DNA from 3 places in the Rhizobium sp. RCC_161_2 genome. Region 1 is predicted to be linked to each of the others. Evidence: predicted binding sites of a transcription regulator. Region 1 holds the regulator's gene; each other region holds the start of a gene.
The links. Region 1 encodes LexA, which represses DNA repair genes until DNA is damaged. Its sites were predicted from a motif close to TGTTCNNNNTGTGTTCNG; they were not measured.

Region 1 (6,210 bases):
TCATGCGTCTCGACGAAAACGCCGGCAACGCCGACGGCGACGGCTGCGCGTGCCAGCGTCTCGACGAACCGGCGGTCGCCGCCCGTCGAACCGCCCTGCCCGCCCGGCTGCTGCACGGAATGAGTCGCGTCGAAAATCACCGGAGCGCCCATGGCCGCCATGATCGGCAGCGAGCGCATGTCGGAGACCAGCGTGTTGTAGCCGAAGGAGGCGCCACGCTCGCAGAGCATGATGTTCGGGTTACCGCTGTCGTTGAGCTTGGCCAGCACGTTCTTCATGTCCCAGGGCGCCAGGAACTGGCCCTTCTTGACGTTGACGACGCGGCCGGTCTTGGCGGCGGCAACGAGAAGGTCGGTCTGGCGCGACAGGAAGGCCGGGATCTGCAGGATGTCTACCGTCTTGGCAACGACAGCGCACTGCTCCTCGGTGTGAATGTCGGACAAGACCGGAAAGCCATATTCCTTCTTGAGATCAGCAAAGACTTCCATGGCCTTTTCCAGGCCGATGCCGCGCTTGCCGGAGAGCGACGTACGGTTCGCCTTGTCATAGGAAGACTTGTAGACAAGGCCGATGCCGAGCTTGCCGCAGAGCTCCTTCAGAACGCCGGCAACCATGAAGGCATGATCGCGGCTTTCCATCTGGCAGGGGCCGGCAATCAGCGACAGCTTGGCGGTGTTGGAAAACAGAACCTTGGATGCGCCCTCGCCGACGATCACTTCGGAATTGGTGCTCATGCTATCTCCTCGAAGGCGAACAACGCGCCCTGTCCGGGGGCGGGCTTTGCCAGAATACGATTGTTCTTACGCGTGTATGTGACGCCGTTAGCAGCCAAATGCGACGATGTCACGGAAAGATCGCATGTCCTGAAAAGGATTGCGCGCGCCCGAAGGCCAGGATCGCCCGTCGGCAAGGGAAAATCGTAAAAAGCTTCCATGCCTTGCGGGGTCAGGACCTCGATCCTGGCGTTCGCCGTCTCGATCGTCAGCCCGAAGGAATGTTCCGATATCTTTGATCCGTCGGCAACCCGTTCGAAGAAGCCCCGAAACACGGTTGGCTTGGGCGTCGAAACAGCAACGCGCGCAATGCCGGTCACACCATTGGCATGCCGCTCCAGGGCATCACGATCAGCCGGCAAAGGGTTGATGCGCTGGCAGCAGAAGGCCAGGAAATCCGGGGACCGCAGGTCGGCCGCGAAAGCGAGACGGAAACCGGCGATGGTTTCCGAGCCATCCGGCATACGCATCGGCCTCTCGAAATCCAGCATCCGCCCAGCAGACATGGCATTGGCCAGGAACCGCTTGTCATCGGCGACGGCATCCTTCGTGCCGAGAACGATGGCCGAAAACCCTTCCTCACTGACGCGAAAACGATAGGCCTGGTCACGGGCAACGAAAACATTGCCTTCCTCGATGCTCGCTTCGTATTGCTCTTGCGACGCGACGCCTAGGGGCTCCAGATAGGTCTTGTCGGAAAAGAACACGCAGGCATTCTCGGTGCCGAAGGGATGGCGCGCATCGGCGGCGACGGTAAAACCAAGCTTGCCCAGCCGTTCCCGCGCCATGGCAATATTGACCGTCGGCAGTACGAGATGATCCAGCGGATGCGGCGATGAAACCATGGCTTCCCCCTTGATGCATGTCGCAGGTTTGCGCTCTTCCGACGCTCAATTCAAGATGAAAACGCAGCGTTTAAAACCAGGCCGATCGCAAATGGGAGGGCTCATTATCGAATGTGTTGCAACTGCGCGGAAGCCGGGATTGCTCCGGGTTTCAGTGGTTATCGGCTCTCATTTCCGCAGAATCGATCATCGTCGATTTCCGCATATGCTTCATTGATCAGCGCTGAATACTCCGCCGTTCTGCTTACTCGGGACTTGTTATGTTCCCCTTTATTTGATGCGCCGGCAAAACATTCATCGAAAATTAGGGACTTGCGGAACACATATGGAACATATAGTGTCCGTTCTGGATTTGTTTCACGACACCTTCACGATTCTGGGGTTCAAATACGATGTTGACACGCAAGCAGCAGGAACTGCTTCTCTTCATTCACGAACGGATGAAGGAGTCCGGCGTTCCACCTTCTTTCGATGAAATGAAGGATGCGCTGGACCTTGCGTCCAAGTCGGGCATTCATCGTTTGATCACGGCTCTGGAAGAGCGCGGCTTCATCCGCCGACTGCCGAATCGGGCTCGGGCGCTGGAGGTCATCAAGCTGCCGGAAGCCTATAGTCCAAGCCTGCAGCCGCGCCGCGGCTTCTCGCCGAGTGTCATCGAAGGCAGCCTGGGCAAGCCCCAGCCCGTACAGCCGCCGGCCCCCGCCAAGCCGGCAAATGACGAGAACAACAGCGCCGTTTCGGTGCCGGTCATGGGTCGCATCGCTGCCGGTGTTCCAATCTCGGCCATCCAGAACAATACCCACGATATCACTGTCCCCGCCGACATGCTTGGCTCCGGCGAGCATTATGCGCTCGAGGTCAAAGGCGACTCGATGATCGATGCCGGCATCTTCGATGGCGACACCGTCATTATCCGCAACAGCACGACCGCCAATCCCGGCGATATCGTCGTTGCCTTGGTCGACGATGAAGAGGCGACATTGAAGCGCTTCCGCCGCAAAGGTGCCTCGATCGCACTTGAGGCGGCTAACCCTGCCTACGAGACCCGTATTTTCGGACCGGATCGCGTCAAAGTGCAGGGCAAGCTCGTCGGCCTTATCCGCCGCTATCACTGATAGGTGACACGGGCGCGATCGGTGCGCCGAATGTGCCCGTTCGCCAATCATAGGAGCGATGCAAGTTCCACGGCCGCGTTAGAGTATCATACGCGGTCGAGACGATTGGCTTGCCGGCACTGAGATCCATTTCGATAGATCCTGTTCGCCGCAATGTGGCCCCTGTGAACAGCATGGCACCCGAGCGGCAGCGATCGAGCCGCAGCCGGACAGGGGTGACGACGATATTGGCAGTGTCACAGGCGGGAGAGAGATAGGCCGCATCCTCGATGGTGATGAGCATATCGCCATTGTCCAGCATCGCCACGCACCACGCCCGTTTCTGGCAGGCAAAGCCACCCTCCCCCGCTTTATCCAATGCGGCATCCATCGCCTTGCGGACAGCGTTCTCTTCGTCGACAGTCAGGCGGCGGTTCCTGTCCGACTTGCCGATCTTGGGAAGCTGGCTATCGGGTGGAAGCATTGTCGGCGGGCGGAGATCGGTCATCGCCAGTGCCCTTTGCCACTGCTCGAAAATGAAATCAGGCGGCTTTTCGCGATTGGTCGTCAGAGCATCGTCCCGCCGCAAGGCTACCAGCGTGCCATCCTCGGAAATCATTAGATCGGGCTTGTGGGCATCAGGAACAAGCGCCGCAACGACAACCGAGCCAATCATCAGCAACACGCCCGCATGCCGCAACCATGTCTTCAGCAAAGCCATCAATACGAAGCCGGCAATGAATGTCGGGAACAGCCAGACCGGCATGCGGCCGAAAGGAATATTGCCACCCCAGGAGGCGACAGTCTTGGCGATGAGGATGACGATATCCAGCCCCTCGCCAGTGATCTGCCAGAACCATGCATCTAGGCCAAAGGGCATCAGTAGCATCGCGGCCATGCCGAACGGCATGACGATGAAGGAAACGATCGGCATGGCCGCCAGATTGGCGGCAAGGCCATAGGTCGACAGCCGATGAAAATGCTCGATCGAGAAGATCGCCGTCGATGCACCGCCGAGAAAGGAGGTCGACAATACGCCGCCGAAGAAACGCGAGACGAAGAGCAGCGGACGCAATATCCGAAACCGCGAAAGAACGCTCTCCCGATGCCGCCGACGCGTCCAGAGCGAATAGCCGGACACCAAAGCCAGCGTCGCGGCGTAGGACATCTGGAAACTCGGTCCCAACGCTTGCGATGGGGAAAGGACAAGTATGATGATCGCCGATAGTGCGACATTGCGCAGGCTGATGGAGGGCCGGTCGAAAAGCACGGCAACCAGCATGATCGCCATCATGATGAAGGCGCGCTCCGCTGAAACACCGAAACCCGAAATCAGGTAATAGGCAGTGACCGTCAGCAGCGCGCCGATGGCCGCGATCTTCTTCGTCGGCCACGCCTGTGCCACCCCGAAGAACAGGCTGAGGGTATAGCGCAGGCCGACATAGAAGATGCCAGCCGAGAGAGCCATGTTCAGGCCGGAAATGGCGATGATATGGGTCAGACCCGCCGCCCGCAGCGCCTCTGTCGTGTCATCCGATATTGCGCGTCTCTCATCGGTGACAAGCGCTGCCGCAAAGGCACCGGTATCGCCGGGCAGGGTCTTCCTGATCCTGTCACCAATGCTGTTGCGCAAACCCGCAAGCCAGATATCCGCTTTATCGAGAAGAGTTCCATCGCCGATATCGCCGGCAGGTGACATGAGTGCCGGTGTTCCAAAGGCAAAACCATTCGCGCCGATGCCGTTGAAATATGCGCTGAAGGCAAAATCGTTGAGGCCCGGCAGGGCGGGTCCCGCCGGCGGGGTCAGCCGCACCCTGCCCTGGATGCGATCACCGAGTTGGAAGGGCTGCGGCTGTTTGCGCACGAAAATGGTAACCCGCTCCGGTGCCCGGCGGATGCTCGGTTTCTCGGTTGCTTCAAGTGCAACGACATAACGCCAGCGCCCGTTATCGTCCGATTCGCGTCGTTCGATCCGCCCGGTAATCGTGGTCGTCACGGCAGAGTCGAGCATGACGGTCGAGGCTCGCCAGGCCTCGCATTGGGCCAATCCCATGCCGCCGCATGTCAGCATTCCGGCCAGCAGAAGGTGCCGCAGCCAAGGCTCCGCGTGCTGCTTCAGAAAGAAAGCACCCGCCAAGATCAGGAGCGCCGCGAAGACAGCCTGCGGCGGCGGATCGGCGCCGGCTTTAAACCAGAAGATCGCGCCAAGACCGATATAGACCGGCACGAAGAGGAGCGCCCGCCCATGCGCCGCCTCCTCTTCGACCGATTGGTAGATGCCGAGTCTGATCCGGTTCGCGGCCAGATGCAGCCGCGTCACCGATGAGGCCTGATCCTGTGTCCGATCCACCGGCCTGATTTCGGCCGAAACAATAGCGATAGCGGTATCAGAGCCGTTGTCGCGCTCGGCAACCACGGCAAGTTTCAGGCCATCCCTTCGCCGATCCGGTGCCTCTATATTAGGCATGCGCCCCCGCGCCTACGCAAAACCACAGCTATAGCGAGATTTTTGCCGTCACCAGCAGGTGAATTCAACCAAAATCATACGCATGATGGATAAATCGCCTCACTGCCCCTGGAAGCGGGGCAATTTCCTCTACCGCAGTGCCCAAAAGTTGATACCGCAACGCACAAATAGGCGTAAGGATAACTTGGCATTAGGCTCTGGATCATATAGCTAAGCGATAGCCGCTTAACCTTTTGGCGCTTTTTATGGCGTCAACCCCCGCCAAATCTTGGAGGACCAGCATGACGGAACAAAGCGCGAAACTAACTTGGGGCGAAAAGACGGTGGATCTGCCGGTAAAATCCGGAACCATCGGCCCAAGTGTCATTGATATTGGTGCCCTTTATAAGAACACCTCCACTTTCACCTACGATCCTGGCTTCACCTCGACCGCGTCGTGCGAGTCCAGCATCACCTATATTGATGGCGACGAAGGCGTTCTGCTGCATCGCGGTTATCCGATCGAACAGCTTGCCGAACACGGCGATTTCCTCGAAGTCTGCTACCTGCTGCTCTACGGCGAACTGCCGACCGCAGCCCAGAAGAAGGACTTCGACTATCGCGTCGTGCACCACACTATGGTGCATGAGCAGATGTCCCGCTTCTTCACCGGCTTCCGCCGCGATGCGCATCCGATGGCCGTCATGTGCGGCTGCGTCGGCGCTCTCTCAGCCTTCTATCACGACTCGACCGATATCACCGATCCGCATCAGCGCATGGTCGCGAGCCTGCGCATGATCGCCAAGATGCCGACGCTTGCCGCCATGGCCTACAAGTACCATATCGGCCAGCCCTTCGTTTATCCGAAGAACGATCTCGATTATGCGTCGAACTTCCTGCGCATGTGCTTTGCCGTTCCTTGCGAGGAATATGAGGTCAACCCGGTGCTGGCGCGCGCCATGGACCGCATCTTCATCCTGCATGCCGACCATGAGCAGAATGCCTCGACGTCAACGGTTCGCCTCGCTGGTTCCTCCGGCGCCAATCCATTC
Region 2 (6,210 bases), on a different contig from region 1:
AAGATGTAGAGCCCATCGAAATCCTTGCCGTGCCACTTCGGCACCACCTTGGCATCACCGCCATTATCGGTCATCAGCTCGCGGGCGAGATCGACGATCTGCTTGTGCTCCCAGGCGATGAAAACGATTTTTCCGCGATAATCCGGCTTTTCCAGCGCCGCCTTCAGGCCATCGATATCGTCATAGCCGAAGCTGGTGTCGACCGGCAGACCAAGCGCAATGGCGGTCGGCTCTATGGTCGCAAGCGGGCGGACATAATCATAGGACGTGCCGGAATCATCCTTTTGCTTCGACGGATCGGGGGCGAAGATCGCTGCAGGCTTGCCGAAGAGGCGGGTGAGTACCGGCGGAAGCGCCAATGCGCGATTGAGCCCCTGGCAACTGAGCTGGCCGAGACCTGCCTCCGGTTTTTCGCCATGACGCAGGAAGACGATCGTCTGTGTCGCCGCCCCGTCTGCCGCCATAGCCATCGACGCGGAACCGCAGAAGGAAGCGAGGCAGAACAGCCCCACGACAAATTGCTGCGGAACCATCCGCATTACCGCTGCGCCTCGACTGCCATGCGGACGGCGAGGCCGGCCAGCACCGTGCCCATCAGCCATCGCTGCACCAGCATGAAGGCCGGACGCTGGGCGAAGAACATTGCGATGGAGCCGGCCGTCAGCGCGAAGATGGCGTTGAAGGTCAGGCTAATGACGATCTGCGTGAAACCGAGGGCGATCGACTGGATGAAGACACTGCCGGCGGCCGGGTCGATGAATTGCGGCAGCAGCGAAAGATAAAGAATCGCCACTTTCGGGTTCAACAGGCTGGTCACCAGCCCCATGGTGAAGAGCCGGCGCTTGCTGTCCTTCGGCAGTTCGCGCACCTGAAAGGCGGAGCGGCCGCCGGGCTTCAGCGCATTCCAGGCAAGCCAGACGAGATAGGCAGCGCCGGCAAGACGAAGCGCGTCATAGGCAAAGGGCACGGCGAAGACGAAGGCGGTGATGCCCAGCGCTGCGGACAGCATATAGAAGACGAAGCCGCAGGCGACGCCGCCGAGCGAAATCAGCCCGGCCGCAGGCCCCTGCGAGATCGATCGCGATACCAGATAGATCATGTTCGGCCCCGGTGTCAGCACCATGCTGAGAGCAATCAGGGCAAAGGCAATCATGCTGGTCAGATGCGGCATTGGGGTCTCCGGCTGAGGGGTGTCAGAAGGCGATGTGGGCTGTCGGAACAAGCTTAATTTCATGCGGCCCGGCGTCAAAGCCGTCAAGCAGCATATTGTGATAGGAGACAATCGCCTCGAACGACAGCTTGCCCATATCGGCGGTCGTATGGCCGTCGCTGATCAGCGTCACATCAAAGCCGAGCGAGACGGCCCGCCGGGCCGTGGTGTCGACACAGAACTGGGTCATGCAGCCGCCGATGATGAGGCGGGTGATCCCTTTGGCACGCAGGCGCTGCTCGAGGTCGGTCTCGAAAAAAGAATCGCAACTCGTCTTGTGAACCACGACATCGCCCGCCTCCGGCGCGACTTCCCGCCGCAGCTGCCAGCCTTCGCCACGCTTGGCCAGACGATGGGCTCCGTGGCCGTCATGCTGAACGATGAAGGATGGAACGCCGGCGGCGCGGGCCTCGCGCTTCAACGCTGCGAGCTTGGAGACGACCGTCTCAAAGGCGGCATCGATCGCCGGCTGGCGCGCTGGCGTGCCAAGGCCGGTCAGGACGGCGTTCTGGAGATCGATCAGGAGCAATGCGGAGGACATGGGAGCCTTATGCAGCGTGGTTTCGACAACGTGGTTCGGCAGGCCGTTAATCCTTTGGTAGTGTATTCGCACCGACAGCACAACCGCTTGAAAAGGTAGGAATGCTGCGATAGAGCAAGCCTCTGTCTCTCGAGGAAGATCACCATGACGCTGGCAGCCTTGCTCACCTATAGCGGCGCAGTTTTCATCGCCGGCACGGTAGCCCTCATCGCCGCCCGCGCAGCCTAAAAAAACCTTCCCCGATGACGCCATTTAGGAGATTCTTTTCCCAAGTGGAACTGAAGCTCAGAGTGGGATCACTCTGGTTTCCGTTACCGTTTGATCCTATTGTGCCTTCACAATTCCAATAAAGGGAGAGCTACCCATGTCCGACACCCGCAAACCAGGCCGCGGCCGCGTCTATGCCTCGATCACCGAGACCATCGGCGACACGCCGCTCGTGCGTCTCGACAAGCTGGCAAAGGAGAAGGGCGTCAAGGCCAACCTCTTGGCAAAGCTCGAATTCTTCAACCCCATCGCCTCCGTCAAGGACCGCATCGGCGTCGCCATGATCGAGAGCCTGGAAGCCCAGGGCAAGATCACCCCCGGCCGGAGCGTGCTGATCGAGCCGACGTCGGGCAATACCGGCATCGCACTCGCCTTTGCCGCTGCCGCCAAGGGCTACAAGCTGATCCTCACCATGCCGGAAACCATGTCGATCGAGCGCCGCAAGATGCTGGCCCTGCTCGGCGCCGAACTGGTGTTGACCGAAGGGGCGAAGGGCATGAAGGGCGCGATCGCCAAGGCCGAGGAACTGGCCTCGACACTGCCCGACGCCGTCATCCCGCAGCAGTTCGAAAACCCGGCCAACCCGGAAATCCATCGTAAGACGACGGCCGAGGAAATCTGGAACGACACCGACGGCAAGGTCGACATCTTCGTCTCCGGCATCGGCACCGGCGGCACGATCACAGGCGTCGGCCAGGTGCTGAAGGCCCGCAATCCCGACATCAAGGTCATCGCCGTCGAGCCGGCCGATTCACCGGTTCTGTCCGGCGGCAATCCCGGTCCGCACAAGATCCAGGGCATCGGCGCCGGCTTCGCCCCGAAGATCCTCGACACCCATGTCTATGACGAAGTGATCACCGTCACCAACGACGAAGCCTTCCAGCAGGCCCGCCTCGTCGCCAGGCTCGAAGGCGTGCCGGTCGGCATTTCCTCTGGTGCTGCCTTGACGGCTGCGATCAAGGTCGGTCAGCGGCCGGAAAACGAAGGCAAGAGCATCGTCGTCATCATCCCCTCCTTCGCCGAGCGTTATCTGTCGACGGTCCTGTTCGAGGGGCTGGGCGGCTGATAAAGTCTGCTACAATCGTTAAATACCCAAAGGGCGCTGCGGCGCCCTTTGTTGTTTCAGCGACTTGCCCTCACGCCGCCGCCGTCAGCCGTTCGCCGGCGATGCGGTAGGAAATAGCCTCGGCGAGATGGATGCGCCCGACCGTCTGCTTGTCGTCGAGATCGGCGAGCGTGCGCGCCACCTTCAAGACGCGATGATAGCCGCGGGCGGAAAACTTCATCTTCTCGGCCGCGTCACGGAGCAATTGCAGGCCGGCGGCGTCCGGCTCGGCGATGGTCTCGATCATCGATGTCGAGCAGCGGGCGTTGGTGGAGATGCCTTTCAGGCCGGCGGCCTCGAAGCGTTCGCGCTGCCGTTCGCGGGCGCGAGCGACGCGAAGGGCGACATCGGCACTCTTTTCCGCCGTTGCCGGCCGGATGAGATCAGCGGCCGAAACCGCAGGCACATCGATGCGGATATCGATACGGTCGAGCAGCGGCCCGGAAATACGACCCTGGTAGTCCGAGACGCAGCGCGGACCACGGGCGCAGGTGTGGCCCGGTTCGCCGGCCATGCCGCAACGGCAAGGGTTCATCGCCGCGATAAGCTGAATGCTGGCAGGGTAAGAAACACGATGATTGGCGCGGGCGATGATGCATTCGCCCGTTTCCAACGGCTGGCGCAACGCATCCAGCGCCTGCGGTGAAAACTCCGGAAGCTCGTCAAGGAAGAGAACGCCATGATGGGCAAGCGAGGCTTCGCCGGGCCGGGCGCGCAGGCCGCCGCCGACCAATGCGGCCATGGTGGCGGAATGATGGGGCGTGCGATAGGGCCGACGATCGGAGAGCTTACCGCCGGACAGCTGACCGGCGACGGAATGGATCATCGACACTTCCAGTAGCTCCGCCGTCGACAGCGGCGGCAGGATGGATGGCAGGCGCGAGGCCAGCATCGACTTGCCGGAACCAGGCGGTCCGACAAAAAGCAGATTATGCCCACCGGCGGCTGCTACCTCCAGCGCCCGCTTGGCACTTTCCTGCCCCTTGATATCGGCAAGATCCGGGAAATTGGCGGCGGTTGCGCGGATGGCGGGTTCCGGGCGCGACAGGACCTGGGTGCCGCGAAAATGATTGGCGAGCGCGATCAGGCTGCGTGGCGCGAGGATATCGATTTCGGCGCCGGCCCAGGCGGCTTCGGGACCGCTTTCGGCCGGGCAGATCAGGCCCTTGCCCATGGCATTGGCGGCAATTGCGGCCGGCAATGCACCGGCAACGGGCGCAATCGTGCCGTCAAGATTGAGTTCGCCAAGGACGGCATAGGCGGACAACGCATCCGCCGGAATGGCGCCCAGTGCTGCCATCAGCCCGAGCGCGATCGGAAGATCGAAATGACTGCCCTCTTTGGGCAAATCAGCTGGCGCGAGATTGACCGTCACCTTCTTCGGCGGCAGCGCCAGACCGGAAGCGTGGAGTGCGGCCTGCACGCGCTCGCGGCTTTCGGCCACCGCCTTGTCGGGCAGGCCGACGATATGCATCAGCACCTTGCCGGGCGCGATCATCACCTGCACTTCGACGGGAACGCCTTCAATGCCCTGAAACGCAACCGTGCTGACGCGCGCCACCATGCTCTATCCCCTGTGCCGCAAGCTTTTTACGCTAACAACCCATCCCTTTAGTAGGTTGTAGGTTGCAATCTTGCATGGAAAAAGGAATAAAACAAGAACAATAAACGAACAAATCTACTATCGCACGAGATGCTACGACAGCAAGTTGTAATATAAGAACAAAATAAGACGAGAGCGCCGAAATCAGGCGCGCTTGGCTTCGATGGCATCCCAGAGCAGGCTGGCGATATCGGCGCCGCCGAAGCGCTTGACCTCGCGAATGCCGGTCGGCGACGTGACGTTGATCTCCGTCATATAGTCACCAATGACATCGATGCCGACGAGGAGGAAGCCGCGTGCCTTCAGCGATGGGCCGATGCGGGCGCAGATTTCCTGTTCGCGCGCCGTCAGCTCCGTTGCCTCGGCACGGCCGCCGACATGCATGTTGGAGCGGCTGTCATGTTCGGCTGGAACGCGGTTGATGGCGCCGACCGGCTCGCCGTCGACGAGGATGATGCGCTTGTCGCCCTTGCGCACGTCAGGCAGATATTGCTGGGCGATGAAGGGCTCGCGGAAGAGCTGGCCGAACATTTCGAGCAGCGAAGACAGGTTACGGTCGTCGCGCGTCGAGTGGAAGACCCCGGCGCCGCCATTACCGTAGAGCGGCTTCAGGATGATGTCACCCATCTCCTCGCGGAAGCGGCGGATTTCGTCGGCATCGCGAGTGATCAGCGTTTTCGGCATCAGGTCGGCGAATTCGGTGACGAAGATCTTTTCCGGGGAGTTGCGCACCCAGGCCGGATCGTTGACCACGAGCGTCTTCGGGTGAATGCGCTCGAGTAGATGCGTCGAGGTGATATAGGCCATGTCGAAGGGCGGATCCTGACGCAGCAGGACGACATCCATGGTCGAGAGATCGACGCGCTCGGGTTCGCCGAGTTCGAAATGGTCGCCCTTGACGTCGCGCAGGATCATCGGCTCGACCGAAGCATAGACCGTGCCGTCGCGCATGCTGAGGCGCTCGGGCGTGTAGTGGAAGAGCTTGTAGCCGCGGTTCTGGGCCTCCAGGCTCATGGCGAACGTCGAGTCGCCCGCGATGTTGATGCCCTGTACATGGTCCATCTGGACCGCAACATTCTTGATCTTCGCCATGATTTGCCCTCGCTCGAATTCGCCGACAGATTTAGGTCGGCCGGCGTTCAAACGCAACGGCTATTGACGGCATCAGGCGGCGATACCCTGGGCGCCGCCCTGCCGCACGAGATTGCGCAGGCGATAGGCCATGGTCAGCGGCTTCGGGAAAGGCTTGCGGCAGAAGGCGACCTTGCGCACATAGCGGTCGATGCGCCATGTCGCCCATGTGCCTCCGGCAAAATAAGCGACGTCGCCGGCGCCGAGCAGACGTTCCACGCCATCCTCGGTGGTGATATGCACCTCGCCCTCGAGGATCATCACGGTCTCGTCCCAGCCGAAATGCCAGTGAAACTCGCCCGCCGTACAATCCCACAATGCCGTCAGCGCGGCATCGTCCTGCCCGCGAGAAT
Region 3 (6,210 bases), 550 kb from region 1:
TCTTCTACATCCGGCAGCTTCAGCGCCGCGAAGATGGCGGCGAGCAGCAAGAAGGCTGCACCAAGCATCAGGTAGGGGAGCTTCACAGCGCCGGCTTCAGCAAGCCTGATGGCGTCGAGCTGTTCCGGCGTCGCGTTGGTGGCAGCGACCGTTGCGGCCGAGAGGATCAGCATGGCGCCGAAGATCGGGGCGATGGTGGTGCCGAGCGAGTTGAAAGCCTGGGTCAGGTTCAGGCGGCTTGCGGCGGTATCCGGAGGCCCGAGCACGGTAACATAAGGGTTGGCCGCGACCTGCAGGATAGTGACGCCGGCGGCGAGCACGAAGAGGGCGCCCAGGAAGAGGGCGTAGATGCGATAACTGGCGGCCGGGATGAACAGGGCGCAGCCGATCGCGGCGATGACGAGGCCGACGACGATGCCCCATTTATAGCTGATGCGCTTTACCAGCGCGCCTGCCGGCAGCGACACGATAAAATAGGCGCCGAAGAAGCAGAGCTGGATCAGCATCGACTGGGTGTAGTTGAGCTGAAAGACGCTCTTCAGGTGCGGCACCAGAATGTCGTTCAGGCAGGTGATGAAACCCCACATGAAAAAGAGTGAGGTGAGTGCGATAAGCGCGAATTGATAATTACCCTGGCCCTGGTGCGCGGAGGCGCGACCGCCGGCGGGCGCAGAGCTTGTTGCTATGCCAGCCATTTTTTTATCCTCGATTTTTGTTTTTGCCAGGCGAGGGTGGGGCCCCTTCAGGTGTGCCGAACGGCAGGCTGGCAACGGCTTACCGAGACATCGCGGGAAGCGCGCTGACTCGAAGCCGCAGAACTCGATATAAGGGATTGGTCCGAGATTGGTAGCGTGCTAGCGATGCGGATTCCGCAGGGCAGGAGTGTCGAGGGCGGGAGGCTTAAGCAGCGCTCGCGTTGGCCACGTCGGTTTCATACACTCCGTCATCCTCGGGTCAAGCCCGAGGATGACGGAGCATGTGGAGGATGCGGAGGCACACGCAGAATTTAGTGTGCATTCTTCGTTATTGGTAGCCGTTCGACCCTCTGGTTCCAAACCAGAGGAGTCACGTCTCTCAAACCCGCTCCACAAACCCGTCCAAGACCCGCTTCTGCCCCGCCCGATCGAATTCGATCGTCAGCTTATTCCCCTCGACACCCGAGACATTGCCGTTGCCGAACTTGATGTGGAACACGCGGTCGCCGACGAAGAATTTTGAGGGCTCGGAGGAGGTGGATTTGGCGATGAGTTCGCCGTCGATGGTGCGGGTTTTGGGGCCGCTTTCGCCGTAACCGATGCGCTCGACGGCGTGGCCGGAGCGGGAGCCCCAGTTGTCGCGGGTGGCGTCGGTCTTGTTCGCCTGGGCGCGTTTCCAGCCGGGAGTGGAATAGGAATTGGCGAAGGGCTCGGCCTTGTCGAAGCGCGATTGGCCATAGCCGCCGCGGCCGTAACCGCCGTAGGATTGCTCCACTTCCGCGACTTCGACATGGGTGACAGGCAGTTCGTCGAGGAAGCGCGACGGGATGGTCGACTGCCAGAGACCGTGGATGCGGCGGTTGGAGACAAACCAGATGTGGCAGCGGCGCTTGGCGCGGGTGAGGCCGACATAGGCGAGGCGGCGTTCTTCCTCCAGCCCGGCGCGGCCGCTTTCGTCGAGCGAGCGCTGATGCGGGAACAAGCCTTCCTCCCAGCCGGGCAGGAAAACGGTTTCGAATTCCAGGCCCTTGGCGGAGTGCAGCGTCATGATGGAGACGGCATCGAGATTTTCGTTCTGCTCGACGTCCATCACCAGGGCGACGTGCTCGAGGAAGCCGCGCATGGATTCAAAACTGTCCATCGAGCGGATGAGTTCCTTCAGGTTTTCCAGCCGTCCGGGCGCTTCCGCCGATTTGTCGTTCTTCCACATGTCGGTGTAGCCGGACTCTTCGAGGATCTGCTCGGCAAGTTCGGTGTGCGGCGTGTTTTCGAGCAGGCCCTGCCAGCGGCGGAAGGATTGCACGACGTCGAACAAAGCCTTGCGCGGCTTCGGCTTCATCTCGTCGGTCTCGATGATGTCGGCTGATGCCGCCAGCATCGGGATATCGCGGACGCGGGCATAGTCGTGCAGGGCGCGCACCGTGGTGTCGCCGAGGCCGCGCTTCGGTGTGTTGACGATCCGCTCGAAGGCGAGATCGTCGGCCGGCTGGCAGACCAGGCGAAAATAGGCCATGGCGTCGCGGATTTCGAGGCGCTCGTAGAAGCGAGGGCCGCCGACGACGCGATAATTGAGGCCGAGCGTGACGAAACGGTCTTCGAATTCGCGCATCTGGAAGGAGGCGCGCACCAGGATCGCCATGTCGTTCAGCTTGTGCTGATTGCGCTGGAGCTGCTCGATCTCCTCACCGATGGCGCGGGCTTCCTCCTCGGAATCCCAGGAGGCGTGCACCTGCACCTTGATATCGTCAGGGTCAGAGCGATCGGTGAACAGCGTCTTGCCGAGGCGGCCCTCATTATGGGCGATCAGATGGGCAGCGGCGCCGAGAATATGTTCGGTGGAGCGATAGTTGCGCTCCAGCTTGATCACCTTGGCGCCGGGAAAATCCTTTTCGAAGCGCAGGATATTGTCCACTTCCGCGCCGCGCCAGCCATAGATCGACTGGTCGTCGTCGCCGACGCAGCAGACATTCTGCAACTCGCCCTTCGGCCGCTGCGCCAGCAGGCGCAGCCACATATACTGCGCCGTGTTGGTGTCCTGATACTCGTCGACGAGAATGTAGCGGAAGCGCTGGTGATAGTCTTTCAGCACATCCGGATTCTGCCGGAACATGTTGATCGGATGCAGCAAAAGGTCGCCGAAGTCGCAGGCGTTGAGCGTCTTCAGGCGGTTCTGGTAGGCAGCATAGAGTTCGCGGCCCTTGCCGTTGGCAAAGGCGCGGGCGTCGCCCTCCGGAATCTCCGCGGGACCAAGACCCTTGTTCTTCCAGCTGTCGATCATCCCGGCGAATTGTTTGGCGGGCCAGCGCTTGTCGTCGATGCCTTCCGCCTGGATCAGCTGTTTGATCAGGCGGATGACGTCGTCAGTGTCGAGAATGGTGAAGCTGGAGGAGAGGCCGACCAGCTCGGAATGACGGCGCAGCAGCTTGACGCCGATCGAGTGGAACGTGCCGAGCCAGGGCATGCCCTCGACCGCGCCGCCGACGAGCAGGGCAACGCGCTCCTTCATCTCGCGGGCCGCCTTATTGGTAAAGGTGACGGCGAGGATCTGGCTGGGGAAGGCGCGGTTGGTGGAGAGGATATGGGCAATGCGGGTCGTCAGCACCCGCGTCTTGCCGGTGCCGGCGCCGGCGAGCACGAGAACCGGCCCGTCCAGCGTCTCTACCGCTTCCGTCTGTTCCGGATTGAGGCCGGTGAGATAGTCGGGCCGCCGGCCGCCATCGCGCGCCGCCATGGCGCGGGCCGCAATACCGCCGCCTACACTGGTGGGGCCGGGGGCTGGCGCGGGCCGGCGCGGAACCAGGTGTTCCGGCTCTTCGTCGAAGAAGGGAATGTCGTCATGTCCGATGGTCATGAGGTTCAATGTAATGATTCTGCCCTGAAAGGCAAAAGAAACGGCCCAAAAATAGAACAAAAAGTGCACATTCACAGGTGTATGGAGGTTATCAAGAGGCTATCCCACCCCTGAACAGGGATGTGGGGATGCAAATGAAATGCCTCGTTGTCCCCGCCAAGATTACAACTTTGTCATAATGCGTGGCAAAGCTTGCCGCATATGTTCAAAAAAACGATATTGCAGCAAATCGGGCACAATCCTGCGTTATATCGCGATTTGCCCTAGGGGTGGCCTCAGTAAGTGCGCTGGGTGCGATGAGGCCATATAAAACTGACGACGCGATTTCATCGCCTCTGACAACGAGCCGGAGACGTGCATGACCGCCTGGAAGCAGCTTTCCTTGTCTTTTCTGTTGCTAGCGGCAGGTATTGCCGCTGTGGTGGTTTTCGTGCCCGGCACGGCTGGATTGCTGCGGGCAGTTGGCGTCCCTGAAGCCGTCGTGGGGGCTATTGCGCCTGGCGAAAGCACCAAGAGTGAGAAGGCAGCGAATGGCGGTGCGCGGCGTGGCGCCGATAAGCCGCTGGTGGTGACCGAGGCCGTGGTCAGCGGCGTGGTCAATGATCGCCTGAGCGCCATCGGCACCGGCGATGCCATACGCTCCGTCGTCGTCATGCCGCAGGCAACGGGCACGATCCGCGAAATCCTCATCAAGTCCGGCGACCATGTAAAGCAGGGACAGGTGCTGGCCCGTCTTGACGATGACGAGCAGATCATTGCGCGCGGTCAGGCGGAGGTGGCCTTGAAAAGTGCCGTCGAGAAGTCGCAGCTCTATCACAACATCAAATCCAGTGTGTCGCGCATGGAGGTCTTCGATTCCGAGATCGTCGAGCAGGGCGCACGGCTGGCGCTGAAATCGGCCGAGCTGGCGCTGAAGCGCCGGGATATCGTTGCGCCGATCGATGGTATCGTCGGTATCGTTCCCGTCGTCATCGGCGACAATGTCACGACGACGACCAGCATCGTCACGCTCGACGACCGCTCGGAAGTCCTGGTCGATTACTGGGTACCGGAGCGGTTTGCCAATACGGTCAAGGTCGATCAGCCGGTTGAGGCGACGTCGGTGGCGCGGCCGGGACGGTTGTTCTCCGGCGTGGTCGAGGCGGTCGACAACCGCGTCGATGGCGCCAGCCGTACCTTGCGGATCCGCGCCCGTATCGACAATGCCACGGACGAGTTGCGCGCCGGGATGTCCTTCAATGTCGGCATGCGCTTTGCCGGCGAAACCTATCCTTCCGTCGATCCGCTGTCGGTGCAGTGGGACGGCGAAGGCTCCTATGTCTGGCGTGTCATCGACGGCAAGTCGTCCAAGGTGCGTGTCAGTGTCGTGCAACGCAATCCGGATGCGGTGCTGGTTCAAGCCGATCTCAAGGACGGTGATCGGATCGTCACCGAGGGGTTGCAGCGCGTGACCGAGGGCGGCGCGGTGCGCCTTGCCCGCGAAGTGGCCGAGGCCACGGAGGCCGTCACGCAATGATGGGGCACGGCAACGATACCGGCGATGGGGCCGGGACTGGCACTGGCTCCGGCAAGCAGGCTTTTACCGCGCTTTTCGTGCGCCGGCCGATCCTGGCGCTGGTCTTCAACACGCTGATGGTCGTTGCCGGCCTTGCCGCCTATTTCGGTGTCGAGGTGCGCGAATTGCCTGACGTCGACCGCCCGGTCGTCACCGTGCGGACCATGTTTGACGGCGCTGCGCCGCAGACGGTGGATCAGGAACTGACCAAGGTCATCGAGGGCGCGGTCGCCCGAGTCAGCGGCCTGAAATCCGTGTCCTCCAGTTCCTCCTTCGGCCAGAGCCGGGTGACGCTCGAATTTTCCGACACCATCGATCTCTCGGTTGCGGCCAACGATGTTCGCGATGCGATCGGACGCATCACCGAGCAGCTGCCCGACGAGGCGGACGCGCCGCAGATCGTCAAGGCGGATTCGGATTCGCAGCCGATCATGCGGCTTGCCGTCACCTCCAATACGCTCACCATGGACGACCTGACGCAGCTCGTCGACAACGAGATCACCGACCGGCTCGCCTCCGTCGATGGCGTTGCCGATGTCGAGCTCTATGGCGACCAGGAGAAAGTTTTCCGCATCGATGTCGATCAGGGAGCGCTTGCCGGGCGAGGGCTGACGATCGGCGATCTGACGACGGCGCTGGCGACAGCGGCGCTCGATGTGCCGGCGGGATCGCTGAAGAGCAATCGGCAGGATATCGTCGTGCGCGCCACGGCCGCGTTGCAGACCCCCGAGGATTTCTCGCGGCTGATCATCAAGGATCGCGTCCGGCTTGCCGATGTCGCAACCGTGACGCTCGGTCCCCGCGATGGGACCACGGCGCTGCGTTCCAACGGTGTACAGGGCATCGGCCTCGGCATCATCCGGCAGGCGCAATCGAACACGCTCAACATCTCCAACGGCGTGAAAGCCGTGGTGGCGCAGCTGTCGAAATCTTTGCCTGAGGGAACCCGCATCGCGATCACCAGCGATGACGCCGTGTTCATCCAGGGGGCGATCCATGAGGTGGTGCTGGCGCTGATACTCTCTGCGCTGATCGTCACGATCGTCATCTACCTCTTCCTGCGCGACTGGCGCGCGACGCTGATCCCGGCGGTCACCATGCCCGTGGCG

Region 2: a site for LexA is predicted at 4,781-4,798, ahead of AB6803_RS15600 (YifB family Mg chelatase-like AAA ATPase). Genes of this name have one in related genera too.
Region 3: a site for LexA is predicted at 3,599-3,616, ahead of AB6803_RS04565 (ATP-dependent helicase). Genes of this name have one in related genera too.

Annotation. Positions count from the first base shown of each region.
Region 1 covers NZ_JBFUPL010000002.1:635,039-641,248, forward strand. Annotated here, with positions in the region: gene kdsA (3-deoxy-8-phosphooctulonate synthase) at 1-734, opposite strand, end outside; gene AB6803_RS07225 (VOC family protein) at 731-1,618, opposite strand; gene lexA (transcriptional repressor LexA) at 2,011-2,733, shown strand; gene AB6803_RS07235 (ComEC/Rec2 family competence protein) at 2,714-5,179, opposite strand; gene gltA (citrate synthase) at 5,461-6,210, shown strand, end outside.
Region 2 covers NZ_JBFUPL010000005.1:230,436-236,645, forward strand. Annotated here, with positions in the region: gene AB6803_RS15580 (hypothetical protein) at 1-539, opposite strand, end outside; gene AB6803_RS15585 (LysE family translocator) at 539-1,171, opposite strand; gene AB6803_RS15590 (cysteine hydrolase family protein) at 1,194-1,751, opposite strand; gene cysK (cysteine synthase A) at 2,116-3,084, shown strand; gene AB6803_RS15600 (YifB family Mg chelatase-like AAA ATPase) at 3,155-4,687, opposite strand; gene gshB (glutathione synthase) at 4,871-5,818, opposite strand; gene AB6803_RS15610 (cupin domain-containing protein) at 5,891-6,210, opposite strand, start outside.
Region 3 covers NZ_JBFUPL010000002.1:87,785-93,994, forward strand. Annotated here, with positions in the region: gene fucP (L-fucose:H+ symporter permease) at 1-695, opposite strand, end outside; gene AB6803_RS04565 (ATP-dependent helicase) at 1,075-3,546, opposite strand; gene AB6803_RS04570 (efflux RND transporter periplasmic adaptor subunit) at 3,905-5,062, shown strand; gene AB6803_RS04575 (efflux RND transporter permease subunit) at 5,059-6,210, shown strand, end outside.